2 regions of the Melissococcus plutonius ATCC 35311 genome follow, and region 1 is predicted to be linked to the other one. Evidence: predicted binding sites of a transcription regulator. Region 1 holds the regulator's gene; the other holds the start of a gene.
What was found. Region 1 encodes HrcA, which represses chaperone genes, less so after heat shock. Its sites were predicted from a motif close to TTAGCACTCNNNNNNNNNGAGTGCTAA; they were not measured.
Positions count from the first base shown of each region.

Region 2: groES (co-chaperone GroES) is a predicted target of HrcA. The motif match lies at 5,922-5,948, and genes of this name have one in related genera.

Region 1 is NC_015516.1:1,361,921-1,370,406, forward strand. Features, by position in the region: gene dnaJ (molecular chaperone DnaJ) at 1-491, opposite strand, end outside; gene dnaK (molecular chaperone DnaK) at 847-2,694, opposite strand; gene grpE (nucleotide exchange factor GrpE) at 2,746-3,351, opposite strand; gene hrcA (heat-inducible transcriptional repressor HrcA) at 3,432-4,478, opposite strand; gene hemW (radical SAM family heme chaperone HemW) at 4,843-5,997, opposite strand; gene ribF (riboflavin biosynthesis protein RibF) at 6,153-7,106, opposite strand; gene truB (tRNA pseudouridine(55) synthase TruB) at 7,143-8,054, opposite strand; gene MPTP_RS05790 (magnetosome magnetite crystal formation protein family) at 8,388-8,486, shown strand, end outside.
Region 2 is NC_015516.1:1,626,301-1,634,786, reverse strand. Features, by position in the region: gene MPTP_RS07145 (quaternary amine ABC transporter ATP-binding protein) at 1-1,051, opposite strand, end outside; gene MPTP_RS07140 (GntR family transcriptional regulator) at 1,209-1,847, opposite strand; gene MPTP_RS07135 (ABC-F family ATP-binding cassette domain-containing protein) at 1,864-3,801, opposite strand; gene MPTP_RS07130 (redox-sensing transcriptional repressor Rex) at 3,997-4,665, shown strand; gene MPTP_RS07125 (CPBP family intramembrane glutamic endopeptidase) at 4,950-5,630, opposite strand; gene groES (co-chaperone GroES) at 5,973-6,254, shown strand; gene groL (chaperonin GroEL) at 6,302-7,936, shown strand; gene MPTP_RS07110 (GtrA family protein) at 8,415-8,486, shown strand, end outside.

The DNA of each region.
Region 1 (8,486 bases):
GTGCCTGGTTTAGCACCATTTCCACCACAAGTATGGCATGTATCTTCTCGATTATATTTTATCTCTCTTTCAATTCCAAAGATTGCTTCTTCAAATTTCAACTCTATTGTATATTGTAAATCAGCGCCTTGTCTTGGTTCGTTTGGATTTGTACTTTGACCACCGCCACCAAAAAATGAATCAAAAATATCTTCAAATCCACCAAAACTACTGCCGCCAAAACCACCAGTATCAAAACCGCCAAAACCACCGCCACCATAATTTGGATCAGTACCAGCATGTCCATATTGATCATAAGCTGCTTTTTTCTGTGGATCACTTAATATCTCATAAGCTTCTGAGATTTCCTTAAATTTTTCTTCAGCATCCGCTTCTTTATTGATATCTGGGTGGTACTTCTTGGAAAGTTTACGATATGCCTTTTTTATTTCATCATCTGAAGCACCCTTTGATAAACCAAGCACTTCATAATAATCTCTTTTTGTAGCCATTAGCTTCCCTCCAAGCTTATTCCCTTCAAATTTATTTACACGAATAAATATCGTTGTAATCATATCATAATTTATGAATAATCTGAATAGAATTTCTAAAATTAATATGTAACTCCTGTTTTTCTGACAAAAAAGAGGCAGGACAATAGTTTACACTACTTACCCTTGCCCCATTTATAAATAAATAGCTGAGACAAAATCAATTTGTTTGACTGTCTTATCATTATTCATTCTTTTTCTGTCTATTTTGCATGGATAGAAAAGTCTAGTATAAACATCATAGACGTTCATTTATATTAATCAGAAACAAACGATGTCATCTCAGCTGAATTATTTACTAGTTATTTTCATATAATTATTTATTTTGATCTTTATCTTTGTCTTTGTCATCTACTTCTTCAAAATCAGCATCTACCACATCATCACTACCACCTTGTGCAGCGTCTGGGTTTTCTTGTGCTTGTTGTTGTGCAGCTTGTTCATAAAGTTTCACTGTTAAACCTTGAACAATTTCATTCAATGCATCACGTTTTGCTTTCATTTCTTCGATATTATTTGCTTCTGAAGCAGCTTTTAATTCATCACGAGCAGTTTCTGCTTTTTTAACTTCTTCAGCGTCTACTTTTCCTTCTAATTCTTTTAATGTTTTATCGATGGTAAATAGTAAAGTATCTACTTCGTTACGTAAATCAACTTCTTCTTTACGTTTTTTGTCTGCTTCAGCATTTGATTCTGCATCTTTTACCATTTGCTCAATTTCTTCATCTGATAAACCTGAAGAGGATTTGATTGTAATAGTTTGTTCTTTTTGTGTACCTAAATCTTTAGCACGAACGTTAACAATACCATTTTTATCAATATCAAAGCTTACCTCAATTTGAGGAACACCACGTGGTGCAGCTGGAATATCTGTTAACTGGAATCTTCCAAGTGTCTTATTATCTGCTGCCATTGGACGTTCACCTTGTAAAACATGGATATCTACAGCAGGTTGATTGTCAGCAGCTGTTGAAAATACTTGAGATTTACTTGTTGGGATGGTTGTATTGCGATCGATTAATTTAGTAAATACACTACCCATTGTTTCAATTCCCAAAGATAGTGGTGTAACATCAAGTAAGACAACATCTTTAACATCTCCGGTAATCACACCACCTTGAATTGCTGCTCCCATGGCAACTACTTCATCAGGGTTTACTGATTTATTTGGTTCTTTGCTTGTTTCTTTCCGAACTGCTTCAACAACAGACGGAATACGTGTTGATCCACCAACCAAAATAACTTCATCGATTTCAGAAGGATTCAAGCCAGCATCTTTCAAAGCTTGACGAACGGGTACTTTTGTACGTTCTACTAAGTCACTTGTTAGTTCATCGAATTTTGCACGTGTTAAGTTCATTTCCATGTGTAATGGACCAGATTCACCAGCAGTAATAAATGGTAAACTGATTTGTGTGCTTGTTACACCAGATAAATCTTTTTTCGCTTTTTCAGCAGTATCTTTAAGACGTTGCAAAGCCATTTTATCTTGAGCTAAATCAATACCGTGTTCTTTTTTAAATTCTGCTACCATATGATCAATAATTTTATTATCGAAGTCATCGCCACCTAGATGATTATCCCCTGCAGTAGCCAATACATCAAACACGCCATCTCCTAATTCAAGAATTGATACGTCAAAGGTTCCTCCACCTAAATCGAATACTAAGATTTTTTCATCTTTTTCTGTTTTGTCTAAACCATACGCTAATGCAGCCGCTGTTGGTTCATTAACAATACGTTCTACTTCTAAACCAGCAATTTTTCCGGCATCTTTTGTTGCTTGGCGTTGTGCGTCATTAAAATAAGCGGGTACTGTAATCACTGCTTTATCTACTTTTTCACCAAGATAATCTTCTGCAAAACCTTTTAAATACTGTAGAATCATTGCAGAAATTTCTTGCGGTGTATAAGATTTTCCTTCAACATCTACTTTATAGCTAGCTTCGCCCATATGACGCTTGATTGATGAAATTGTATTTGGATTTGTTACGGCTTGTCGTTTTGCAACTTCTCCTACTTGAATTTCACCATTTTTAAAAGAAACAACAGAAGGAGTAGTACGATTTCCTTCTGGATTTGCAATAATTTTTGCTTCGCCGCCTTCTAAAACTGCGACAGCTGAATTTGTAGTTCCTAAGTCAATACCAATAATTTTACTCATTTTACTTATCTCCTATCTTCATTTAAATTCAAATTTATTAAGAAAGTCTTACTACTGAGAAACAACAACCATACTTGGTCGTAACACTCTTTCTTGGAGTTTATATCCTTTTTGTAAAACTTCTACTATTGTATCTTTTGGTATTTCTTCTGTTGCTGGCACTGTTTGAACTGCTTGATGAAGTATTGGATTGAATTTTTCGTTTGTTGCCTGGATTTCTTCAATTCCTTCTTCTTTCAATGCATCCTGTAAACTTGTCATCACCATAGAAATTCCTTTTTGTAAGCTTGATCCTTGTTCATCTGTAACATCTATTGCTAAAGCTCTTTCTAAATTGTCTAATGCAGGTAAGATTTTTTTGCCTAAGTCTTGTGAGCGATAACGAACAAGTGATTCACGTTCGTTTTTGAAACGATTGTTCATATTTGCAATCTCTGCTTGGGCTCTTAAAAACTTATCTTCCATGTCTGAAAGTTCTGATTGAAGTTTTTCTATTTCTGATTCTTCTGTTTCCACTTCAGAAACACCAGCATCATCAATTGCTTCCATTTCTTGCTCGTTTTGTTGTGCTTTTACTTCCTCAGATGATTCTATTGTTTGTTCATTTGTTTTTTTTGTTTCTGTTTCTTCAGACGATACTTTTTCATTTTTTTTCATATTAGCATCTCCTTTTCTAAAAGCACTACTTTTATAATTCCATCATTAGCATTGCTATTTCTTTTTATTATTTAGTTATTTTATTCGCCAAGGAAGCGATAATAATCATCCAGCTTTGAAGCAAGTTCTTCACGAAATAGGTTAACCAAACTAAACATATGTGAGTAAGGCATACTTGTTGGTCCTAACAATGCGATGACCCCTTTTCCATGTCCACTCACTTCATAAACTGCAGTAATCATGCTCATATCTTCTAAGAGATCATTTCCTATTTCTGAGCCAATTTGAATAGCAATAGGTGGTGTATTGGCTTTTTCAGCTTCATTAAGTAGTTGTGCTAATTCATTTGTATCTTGCATAAATGAATAAACAGATTTTATTTGTTCAATATCTTGTTTTACCCCAAAATCTAGTAAGTTCATACGTCCACTAACGAATATACGTTCCTTAAACGCTTGTCCCAATAAGGTATCAAATAAATTCATTACACCATCTGGTGTTTGAAAATAGCGATGTAAAATCATCGGAATTTCCGTACGTAAACGATGATAAACAGTCAAAAGTGGTTGTCCAACCAATTTATCATTAATGATTTTAGTCATTCTTTCCAAATCTTCTCCTGATAAATTTGGTGGAATAAAAAATACCTGATTTTCAACGTTGCCTTTATCTGTCACTACAATTGCAAGTACCTGACGATCATTTAAAGGAATCATTCGAAAGCCAGTTAATTTTCTTTCTTTTACTTCAGGTCCTAAAGAGAAAGCAGTATAGCTCGTTAATTTAGAGAGAATTTCTGTCGATTTTTCAATAATATCATTAATTTCATTAAATTCCTGTCCAAATGAATACTGAATGGTTTGTACCATTTCTTGATCAATTTTTTCAGGTTGCAATAAGTAGTCTACATAATATCGATAGCCTTGCATAGAAGGTATTCTTCCAGAAGAAAGGTGTGTTTTAAGCAGTAGTCCTTCTTCTTCTAATACTCTCATATCGTTACGAATAGTGGCTGAACTGGAATTAATCCCAGCTTCCATTAATTTTTTAGAACCAACCGGCAATCCGGTATTTGTATAGTGTTGGATGATAAGTCGCAAGATATTTTTTTGTCTCTCAGTAATCATATTTGCCACCTTCCCCATTAGCACTTATTTATTTCAAGTGCTAATCACAACTATTAATATACGCATTCGTGATTCGTTTGTCAAGTAAAAAATAACTTTTTTAGCACTCGGCTTGAAAGAGTGCTAAAGATGCAGATTTTTTAATTTTATACTTCTCTTACCTATACAAAAAGATTTGGTAATAAATAAACAAACAGTTTCTAGGCAACATTTTAAAAAATTGTTCTTATAAAAAATGTTATGGCTGTAGTTTAAAAAATTAAAGCAGATTAAGCAAAAATTTTCTCTTGGTTTTTCTAAAATTTAATCATACTATTTTTCTTAGTAAAAATAGCTTAGATTTTTGTTATCACTTACTCTTTTACTAGTCCAATAAGAACGCTTCAAATACCTCATTTCCTAAAAATATTCCTTCTGAAGTCAAAGCAATTGAATTTGTTTGTTCATAGATCAATTTTCTAATCTTTAATTGCTGGATTGTTTCGCCATAGATACTTTCCATTGAAACACCAAATTTTTGATAGAATTTTTCTTTTGAAACGCCTTTTTTCATTCTAAGACCTAAAAACATTTCTTCCTCTATTTGATGTTTTGTTAATAGTTCTTCTCTTTCAATAATCGGTAATTGATTATCCTCTAAAGGCATCAGATAATGCTGAATGGGGCCATGGTTTTTATAACGTAAATTATCAATATAACCGCTTGCACCAGCACCAAAACCGTAATAATGTTCATTATCCCAATATCTAGTATTATGTCGGCTTTCCTTTCCAGGAATTGCAAAATTACTGATTTCATAATGCCTTCTCCCCGCCTCTTCCATGAGTTGAATGGCAGATTTAAGCATACTTACTTCGATATCTTCTGAAGGAAAATGAATTTTTCCCTGTCTTGCCAAATTCATAAACATCGTTTGATTTTCCAAAATTAAAGAATACAAGGCATAATGCGGTAAGTTTAATTCAATTGCTTTGCATAAACTCTCTTTAAAATTTTCTAATGTTTGACCGGGCAACGCATAAATTAAATCAATACTGATATTATTAAAATTTGCCTTTTCAAGTCGTTGAATAGCTTGATAGATTTCCTTTACTGTATGTTTACGTCCAATTTTTTTTAATATCTGATTATCAAAAGATTGTACCCCCATTGATAAACGATTTACGCCATAATTTTTCATTATTTGTATCTTTTCAGGTGTTAAATCACCTGGATTTGCTTCAACGGTAAATTCAATTGTGTTTGAAAAAGTAAACTGTTTTATAATCCCACTTAATAAATAATCCAGTTGTTTGGAAGATAATGCTGAAGGTGTCCCTCCACCAATATAAAGGGTTTCAAGTTCACAAGAAACATTGCCTGTTACCAATTCTATTTCTTTTAACAAGCTTTCTAGATACCTATCAACCGGTTGTTCTTTGATAAGCACTTTATTAAAATCACAATAATAACAAATATGTTCACAAAATGGAATGTGAATGTAGGCAGAAGAAATAGCAGAAGGCGTTTTATTCATCATTTTTTTAATTTTTTCACCTCACAATATTTCTTAAATTTTCATCAATTAATGGTTGTTCATTAAATAAATTTTTTATTGATACTAAAAATCAACAGAAAATGATATGTCTATTTGTTGTAAACTAAATAAAGCGACCCAGATTCTAAAAAAAATAATTAATTATCATTTTTTAAAAAATAATGCAAGGTATCGTTTTTATCTTGATTTAATTGTTGAACCAATGCATCAATATTTTCAAACTGTATTTGATTTCTTAGATAATCATGCCATTCAACAATGACTTTTTCATCATAAATCATTTGATTAAAATGAAAAATATTAATTTCAACAGTTAATTTGCGATTACTGCCAAATGTATCGTTATGCCCAATCGATCCCATTCCTAAATACCAGATGTCTCCAACTTTCATTCTAACCGCATAAACACCATTTTTAGGCAAGTAAACTGAAGAATCTACCTGTACATTAGCTGTTGGAAAACCTAATAAACGCCCTCTAGCATCTCCATGTACTACAATTCCAGTAGTAGTATAAAAATGTCCTAGCCGTTTTGCAACACCTAGCATATCTCCTTCTTGCATCAATAAACGTATTTTTGTGGAACTGATTTTTTCATTTTCCAGTAATTCCTCATCGACTATTACAATTTCAAAACGATTTTTCGCATACTTAGGCAGAATTTCTACACTAGTTTCTTCTTTAGTTCCATGACCATAAGTGTAATCAAACCCAGCAACAGCAACCTTAGTGTGAAGATCAACAATATATTCATCCACAAACTCTTGAGGAGATAGTTTGGAAAATTCCTCTGTAAAATCAACAATATATAAAATGTCTACTCCTAAATCTGCCATTCGTTTTTCTTTTTCTTCCAAATTTGTTAAATAGGTTACTTCGGTAGGCATCTTACGTTGAAAAATAATGGCTGGATGTTGATTAAATGTCATAACTGCCAGTTTTAATCCACGCTTTTTTGCTATTTCTCTTCCCGTTTGAATGACTTTTTGATGTCCTTTATGTATACCATCAAAAAAACCTAACACCATTACAACTTCCTCTGTCAAAAGTTGTAATGGATCATGTGGATGATGAATAGGAATAACCTTCATAAATAAAAATTCTCTCCTTTTATACAAATTTAACTATTAGATTACCTTACTTGGTTTTAAGTAATTTTCTTTTGTAGGATGAGCCATGTATAGACTGACCAATGTATTTTTGTGAAATAATGCAAGCAATTCTCTTGGCATTTCTGTTAATCCAAGTTGCTCTTTTCTTAAACAGACACCATTTTTAACTAATTGAGCAAGTTCATCAGACAATTGAATTTTTGGAAAATCTTTAACAGCCACACTAAGTGGTAATAATAATTCTTCTGTTTGTCCTTTTTCTGCTACCTGTGCAACTTGTTCTAGAGTTATACACTGATCTGCGAATAATCCCCCACTAGCTAGTCTTGTTAATGCTGACATGTGAGCTGGAAATCCTAATTTTAAACCAGTATCTACTGCCAACGTCCGAACGTAGGTTCCTTTTCCGCAAACAACACGAAATTGCCAGGTCATTGTTCCATTTTTTTCATTAAAAATAGGTTGACTGATTCTTCGAAACGAAATAATCGTTGTTTTTCTAACGGGACGCTCTACTTGCTCATGATTACGTGCATATTCATAAAGTCTTTTTCCATTGACTTTAACCGCTGAAAACATCGGTGGTACTTGAGTAATTTCTCCCTCTAAAGATTGCATTGCCTGGTCAATCATTACTGTCGGTAAGGGATTAGTCAGGCGTTTTTTTTCGACACACTCGCCACTTTTGTCTTCAGTAGTAGTTGAAACACCTAATGTGATTTCTCCCTCATAAATTTTACCAGCATTTGCCATATATTCAATCACTTTTGTTCCCTTGCCTATACAAATAGGCAGAACGCCATCAACATCTGGATCTAGTGTACCACCATGCCCAATTTTTTTTGTATGTAGTATCTTTCTTAAGTGGAAGACACAATCATGACTTGTCATTCCATTATTTTTCCATAAAGGTAAAATACCATCCATTAATTACACTCCTTCTTTTGTCCCGGAATTATTATAGCATAATCATAAATGTCTCTATATTCCTTATTAATAAAAACAGCCTTGAATGATTGATATTTCTTAATTCCTATTCTCTTATTCAATGTTAATCTTAAAAATTGAATTATTTGACGAATAAATTAATGAAATTATATAATCTAATATAAATAAAATTTCTTTTATTTATTAAATGCCTGATTTTGATCTTTGTGTTTTGTCATTTTGTTATGACAAAACTGTTAGCTATTTAAACTAGGAAATTAGGATAAAAGATGTTAGAATCTGCTAGAAATGAATATAAAAGGAGTTTTAATTATGAAATCATCAAGAATTCTCTCTAGTTTATGTTATCTTTCGATTCTGGTTGTTCCATTACTTTTTCCAATTATTGTCTGGCTATTGTCACATAGAAAT
Region 2 (8,486 bases), 260 kb from region 1:
ACATATCTTTATCAATAGTTGGTATATTTGTATCAATATAATCACCTAAAGGTTGTTTATTCTTTTTCGCTTTCATGGCATCTTCTGCATGAATTACACCTTTTGGTTGTCGTTTCTTATCAACAGCTAAAAGCATACTGACTTCTTCTTGACGCATCCGTGTTAAAGCAACAGTTGGACCATCAAGTTCAACATTTGTAGTAAGTGCTGGTACCATAATATGTTGAGCCGTTAAAATCCTAGAACGATCCACATCCTCAACAAATGTACGAACATAATCATTGGCCGGATTTGTTAAGATTTCTTCTCCAGTACCAACCTGCATGACTTGACCATCTTTCATGATAGCAATTCTGTCACCAATTCTTAATGCTTCATTTAAATCATGGGTAATAAAGATAATTGTTTTTCTTACATTTTCTTGCAATTCTAATAATTCATCTTGCATTTCTCTTCTGATCAGTGGATCTAAAGCTGAAAAAGCTTCATCCATTAATAAAATTTCTGGATCATTGGCTAAGGCACGTGCTAAACCTACACGTTGTTGCATACCACCAGAAAGTTGATTTGGTAATTGGTCTTTAAAAGACAATAGATTAGAATTTTCTAGTGCTCGTTCAGCTTTTTCACGACGTTCAACTTTAGGGACACCACGAACTTCTAATCCATACTCCGTGTTTTCCAAAATTGTTCTATGTGGAAAGAGGCCAAAATTCTGAAAAACCATATTTAGTTTATTCCTTCTAACTTCTCTAAGCTGTTCTTTATCCAATGTTGAGATATTCTCATCATCAATAAAAATATCCCCAGAAGTTGGTTCGATCAAACGATTTAAAAGACGAATTAACGTAGATTTTCCACTACCAGAAAGACCCATAATAACAAAGATTTCGCCTTCCTTAACATCAAAATTTACATCATATACGCCAATTGTTGCGCCTGTGCTTTCTAAGATCTCATTCTTACTTTTATTTTTTTTAACCATTTCCAAAGCGGCTTTAGATTTTTTTCCAAATATTTTGGTTAAATGTTCAACTCTTACTTTTGACAAAATAAGTTCCTCCTTTTTTAACAAAAGTGACCACATAATAATAACATTGAGCGGTCACTTTGTCAAGTGCATATTGAAAGGTTTCATGAAAAGAAAGATTGGCCTTTTCTATTTTGCATAAAAGTGCCTTGTTCTATGTATAAAAACTAACTTGTTATTAACCACTTTGTGGATAAAAGAAATTTTGAACGCGCTGCAAGGTAGATTCATTTCCAACAAAATAAATAGTATCATCTACCGAAATTTTTGTATAAGGTCCTGGTGAAACAATCAGTTCATCACAATGTTTAATCGCAACGAGAGTTGCAGAAGTATTTTGCCAAAGATTCATATCACCAACAGTCATTTCTAGATGGGTCGCTTCTTCAGTAAGGGTAAAAGAAACGGGATGCAAAGTATTAATTGTATCAAAACGTTTGGTTTGTTCAACAAATGTATCTAAAATATCCGAAAAATAGTTTAATTCCTCTTTTTGTTTTTGTATAGATTCAATTAATTCTCCCTTTAGTTCTCTTAAAGAAAGCACATCCTTATATTGGGTCACAAATTCCCTTGCTTTATCGATTGAACTTACAAAAAAGCCACTACCATGTTTGGCTTGTACAATTTCTAAATCTACCAAAACACTCACAGCCTTACGAGCTGTTTCTGGAGAGACACCATATTGATTGGCTAATGTAGAACGAGCATGAATTTTGTCACCAATAAGTAATTTTTGATCAGCAATTTTACTGGCTAAATCAACTGCAATCATTTGATATTTAGGAGTTGTAACATTGATTTTTTTTGTTAGCATAATTTTCCTCCAATCTTCAAGTTTGTTGTTCTTCTAATTCTAAACTTAAATTTTCCCATTCATCTAATAAATCTTCTTGTTTATGCTGGTAATTTGATAATTTTTCAGTAAGTTCTGTTAAAGCTGGTGCATCATCCATAAAAACAGGATTTACGAGTTCAATCTGTAATTGATCAATTCGTTCTTCTAATTCTGTTAGTTCTTCTTCTATCTGAGTAATTTTTCTTTGAAGAGAGCGTACTATTTTTTGTTGTTCTTTTTGCAAATAGAAATCATTTTTAGTGGGTGTGTCAACAGGCACATCAATTAATGACTGTTTTCCCAATAATTCGGCTATTTCCTCTTCTTCTTTTTTCTTTTCTAAATAATAATCATAATCGCCTAGATATAGTTTACAGCCATTTTCAGATAAATCAATAACCTTCGTAGCAACCCGATTGATAAAATACCGGTCATGTGAAACAAAAAGTAAAGTACCTTCATAATCAATCAAAGCATTTTCAAGAACTTCCTTACTGTCAATATCTAAATGGTTTGTAGGTTCATCTAGAATTAAAAAATTATTTTTATTCATGGCTAATTTAGCCAAAGCAACTCTAGCTTTTTCACCACCACTTAAAAGTGGAATTGTTTTTTCAACATCCTCACCACTAAATAAAAAACTTCCTAGTACCTTGCGAATTTCTGTTTCTGGCACAGTAGAATGCTCTGACCATAATTCTTCAAGAACAGTTTGACTGCTAGTTAGATTTGCTTGTTCTTGATCATAATAACCAATTGAAACATTGGTTCCTAATATTTTTATTCCTTTAATAAATGGCAATTGGTCCATAATTGATTTTAAAAGCGTTGATTTGCCGATTCCATTAGGTCCAACTAATGCGATAGCATCTTGTTTGTTAATATCAATATTGATTGAATCAGCCAGTATCTGTTGTTTATTGTAACCAATAGCAGCATCTTTCACTTGTAGAACAACATTTCCAGAAGCTTTATCAAAATCGAACAGAAAATGAGCAGATTTTTCATCGCCTATAGGTCGCTCCATTCGATCCATCTTCTCCAAAGCCTTTTGTCGACTTTGTGCTCGTTTAGTTGTAGAAGCGCGAGCGAGATTGCGTGCTACAAAATCTTCTAATTTATTGATTTCTGCTTGTTGTTTTTGGTAAGCTTTCCAATCAGCTTCAAGTTGTCCAGCTTTCAATTTTAAATAGTCTGAATAATTTCCTTTATAGTAGTTCAATTTTTTTCTACTTAATTCATAAACTTCTGTAACAATCTTGTCCAAAAAATAACGATCATGAGAAACAATCAACAAAGCGCCTGTATAGCTCGACAAATAGGTTTCAAGCCATGCGAGTGTTTCGATATCCAAATGATTAGTAGGTTCATCAAGTACTAAAATGTCGGGTTTTTGAAGGAGCATGCGGACTAAAGCTAATCGTGTTTTTTGGCCGCCCGACAATGTATTAATTGGTTTATGATAAGAATCTTCATAAAAGCCAAAACCATGAAGAATTGAACGAATATCATTTTCGTAACCATAACCATTTTTTTCTAAGAATGTCTGTTGAAGTTGATCATATTCTTTCATAATTCTATCCAAATTCACGGTATCAGTAGTTTGGCTAATCAGCTGTTCTAATTCATGAATACGATCTTCCATTTGAATAAGCAAATGAAAAGCTTGTTTCATTTCTTCCCAAATGGTTTTTTTTGAATCAAATCCGGCATTTTGTGCTAAATAACCAAGTGTAACCGTCTTACTCTTAGTAATTTGCCCCCCATCAGGTAATTCTACTCCTGCAATCATTTTAAGTAAGGTAGATTTACCCGCTCCATTTCTTCCGACTAAGGCAATTCGGCTATTTTTATGAATTTCCATTTGGACATTTTCAAATAATGTTTCTGCACCAAAATAACGAGAGACCCGATTCGCTTGTAATAAAATCATGGCTTTTCCTCATTTCTTTTTATTAAATTTAAGTGTAGCATAAAATAGATACTTTTTTTACTGCTCCTATGGTAGTATTAAAAGAAAAATGAAATTTTATATAAAATTTCTTTTTTCTAATTAGTAAAATTGCTTTTTAAGCAGTGGAACGGTATTATGAATTACTGAAAATTAATTTATTGATGGAGGTTTAAAGTGAAAGAACAAACGATCCCAAAAGCAACAGCAAAACGGCTTCCTTTGTATTATCATTATTTAAGAATTTTACATTATGCTGGCAAAAATAAAATATCTTCAACTGAATTAAGCGAAGCGGTACAAGTAGATAGCGCAACGATCCGAAGAGATTTTTCTTATTTTGGTGAACTCGGAAAACGTGGTTATGGCTATGATGTTGAGAATCTTATGAATTTTTTTGCTAAAACATTAAATGAAGATAAATTAACCAATGTTGCTTTAGTTGGTGTTGGGAATTTAGGAAGTGCCTTGTTAAAATATAAATTTCATCAAAGTAATAGTATTCGTGTGAGTTGTGCATTTGATATAGATGAATCTCTTATTGGTCGTATTGTGGATGGTATTCCTGTTTATCCAATAACTGATATGATTGAGCAAATTCAAGTTCAGCAAATTGAAATTGCTATTTTAACATTACCAGCAAGAAAAGCGCAAGAAGTTGCCAATCAATTAGTAGATGCAGGAATTAAAGGAATTTTAAATTTTACGGCTGTTCGTTTGGCTGTTCCTTCTGATATCATTGTTCAAAATGTTGATTTAACAAATGAACTACAAACACTTATCTACTTTTTACACAATGAACGTCAACTACTAACAACGAATAACAATGAAGAAAATGATGAATAAATAAAAAAATAACGGACAAAAGAATAAAAAAGAAAAGAATACTTTTCCAATAAACGCAAATTATCTAAGATAAATAAAGACTAACCTTTAGATTTTTAGCATCATTGGATCTGTTAATTCTTTTCTTTTTTAGTATCTTGTCTGTCATGTTAGTGTTCTAAAGTTTTCTATAAAATATCTATCAAAAGCATTTAGTATTTTATAAAAAAGTAAAACTAAGTATGAAATAAAAAAGATACCTAAAAATTTTCTAGTGAACAACTAACATAATAATTAATAGTTGTTTAATTGATTTTATAAAAGTATGAGATCAATTGAATAATAACAACTAATGTATTCATACCACAATGAGCAAGAATTGAAGTCCATATTCTCCCGGTTAATTTATAAATATAGGAAAAGAAAAGACCAATTGCAAAGTAGACAAAAAAATGTTGATCATTATGGGCAAGAGAAAAAATAGCTGAACTAATGATTGCAGCAAGCCAAAAACCTAGTTTTGGTTTTATAAGTGTAACCAAGGAACGTCTAAAAACGAATTCTTCCATAATCGGACCACAAATGACTGTTGCAATGATAAATATAGGACTATTTAAAATAAGACGAATAATATTTTGCGTATTTTGAGAAGTGTCAGGAGTCGTTTTTGTAATCATATATTCAAGTAATGTTACAATTGATTGAATGATCAGTGCAATAAAAATTCCACCTATTCCTAGTAGAAAGACAAATACGGATGATCGCATTGTTGCATTTTTTCCCAGTTCTGTAGGTTGATCTTTTTTATTATAGAGAAAAATAAGAAGGAGAGCACCTAAAAAATAAATAAACGTAAAAAAGGTAATTCTAATAGAAGTTGGAAAAATAACCAATAGAAAAGGAGAGAAAAGAACAAACAAATAAATAAAGATCATCCAAATACTAACAGTAAAATTATTTAGTTTTTTATGGATCCACTGATACATGAATTTGAATTCCTTTCGTTATAGATAACTATAATCTAGTTATCCTTTTTGTTGTTAATTACCAAAACTTATTGAAGCATTGGTCATTTTTGTTTATTCGAATTATCTAAGATCTTTATATCATAGTTTAGCATGAAAAAACAAAACATAAAATAGAATAAAATTTTTTCTTTACCTATTAAAAAAGACAAGAGTTCCAATTAAAAATTTTTATGAGAAAACAAAATTTAAGAAATTTAACATAAAAGGCTTGCAATATGTAAGAGAAATGAGTATTATAAATAGTGTGAGTTAGCACTCATGTGTTTCAAGTGCTAAATAAATTTTTTGGAGGGATTTATTGTGTTAAAACCATTAGGCGATCGTGTTATTATTAAAGTCGCAGAAGAAGAAAAAACAGTAGGTGGCATTGTATTAGCTTCAACAGCTAAAGAAAAACCACAAACTGGTAAAGTTATTGCTGTTGGGCAAGGCCGTTTGTTAGATAATGGAACCAAGGTTCCTGCGGAAGTAAAAGAAGGCGACACAGTCATGTTTGAAAAATATGCTGGTACAGAAGCGAAATATGAAAATGAAGAATATCTAATCATTTCAGAAAAAGATATTATTGGAATTGTAGAATAATTAATTAATTGATAAAAATAAAAACTAACTTTTGAGGTGAAGAAATTATGGCAAAAGAAATCAAATTTGCAGAAGATGCACGTGCAGCAATGCTTCGTGGTGTAGATACACTAGCAGACACAGTAAAAGTAACTTTAGGCCCTAAAGGTCGTAATGTTGTATTAGAAAAATCTTATGGATCACCTTTAATTACAAATGATGGTGTAACAATTGCAAAAGAAATCGAATTAGAAGATCATTTTGAAAATATGGGTGCTAAATTAGTTTCTGAAGTTGCATCAAAAACAAATGATATTGCAGGTGACGGTACTACTACTGCAACTGTTCTAACACAAGCAATTGTTCGTGAAGGCCTAAAAAATGTTACTGCTGGTGCAAATCCTTTAGGTATTCGTCATGGTATTGAATTAGCAACAGCAGAAGCAGTTGAAGAATTACATGCTATTTCATCTGTCGTTGATTCAAAAGAATCAATTGCACAAGTCGCTGCTGTTTCATCTGGTTCTGAAAAAGTAGGCCATTTAATTGCTGATGCAATGGAAAAAGTGGGTAATGATGGTGTTATCACTATTGAAGAATCTAAAGGAATCGAAACAGAATTAGATGTTGTTGAAGGAATGCAGTTTGACCGTGGTTACCTATCACAATATATGGTAACTGATAATGATAAGATGGAAGCTGTTTTAGATAATCCATATATTTTAATTACTGATAAGAAAATTTCTAATATTCAAGACGTTTTACCATTATTAGAACAGATTGTTCAACAATCACGTCCTTTATTGATCATTGCTGATGATGTAGATGGTGAGGCATTACCAACATTAGTACTTAATAAGATTCGTGGAACATTTAATGTAGTAGCTGTTAAAGCACCAGGCTTTGGCGATCGTCGTAAAGCAATGTTAGAAGATATTGCTATTTTAACTGGTGCAACAGTTATCACAGAAGACTTAGGTCTTGACTTGAAAGATACTACTGTTGACAATCTTGGTACTGCAAGCAAAATTGTTGTAGATAAAGATAATACTACAATTGTTGAAGGAGCTGGCGAAAGAAGTGCGATTGATGCTCGTGTTCAATTAATTAAGAACCAAATTGCTGACACAACTTCTGATTTTGATCGTGAAAAATTACAAGAACGTTTGGCAAAATTAGCTGGTGGCGTTGCAGTTATTAGGGTAGGTGCAGCAACTGAAACAGAATTAAAAGAATTAAAATTACGCATTGAAGATGCTTTAAATGCTACACGTGCCGCTGTTGAAGAAGGCATGGTTTCAGGTGGTGGAACTGCATTGGTAAATGTTATTGAAAAAGTTGCCGCTGTTGAAGCTGAGGGTGATATGGCAACTGGTGTGAAAATTGTCGTTCGTGCCTTAGAAGAACCAATTCGTCAAATTGCTGAAAATGCCGGTTATGAAGGTTCAGTAATTGTTGATAAATTGAAAAATGTTAAATTAGGAATAGGATTCAATGCAGCAACTGGTGAATGGGTAAATATGGTTGAAGCTGGTATTGTTGATCCGACGAAAGTAACACGTTCAGCACTACAAAATGCTGCTTCTATCGCTGCTTTATTGTTAACAACTGAATCAGTTGTAGCAGATAAACCAGCAGAATCTTCTGCAGCAGCACCACAAGCACCTGCAATGGATCCATCAATGATGGGCGGTATGATGTAATTACGTAACACTTCAAAAAAAAGAGTCTTGGCTTTCAAGACTCTTTTTTTTGATGCAAAAAATCAAAAAATTTATAATCGATAGTTAATTTATTTTAATAGTCTAAAGAAAATAGATTTTTAGAGTAAAATTCTAATTAGCTATTAAATTAAAAATAAAATTTTAAGTAAAGATAAAAATAATAAATAGCGGGTTTGTTAGAGGAATTTTATTTTTTGAATGAATAAAATGCCCATTTTTATCTTATTTGAATAAATATTTTTAGCATCTTTATAGAAAAAATGAAATATTGATATTAATTGTTAATGTAGTTAAATGAAAATTTAGCTATTTAGTAGAAAAGTTTTTACGTAAAAGATTGCAATTAAATAAAGTATGTTGATACAATAAGGACAAAATAAAACAATGATTATTTCAGAAAAAAATAGGTTTTTATTCATAATTTTGATACAATAAGAATTGAGAGGAAGTATAAAAATTGAAAAATTTATTTCAAAAGTATAAAGAACTTATCGCCTATCTAGTTTTTGGTGGATTGACGACAGTTATT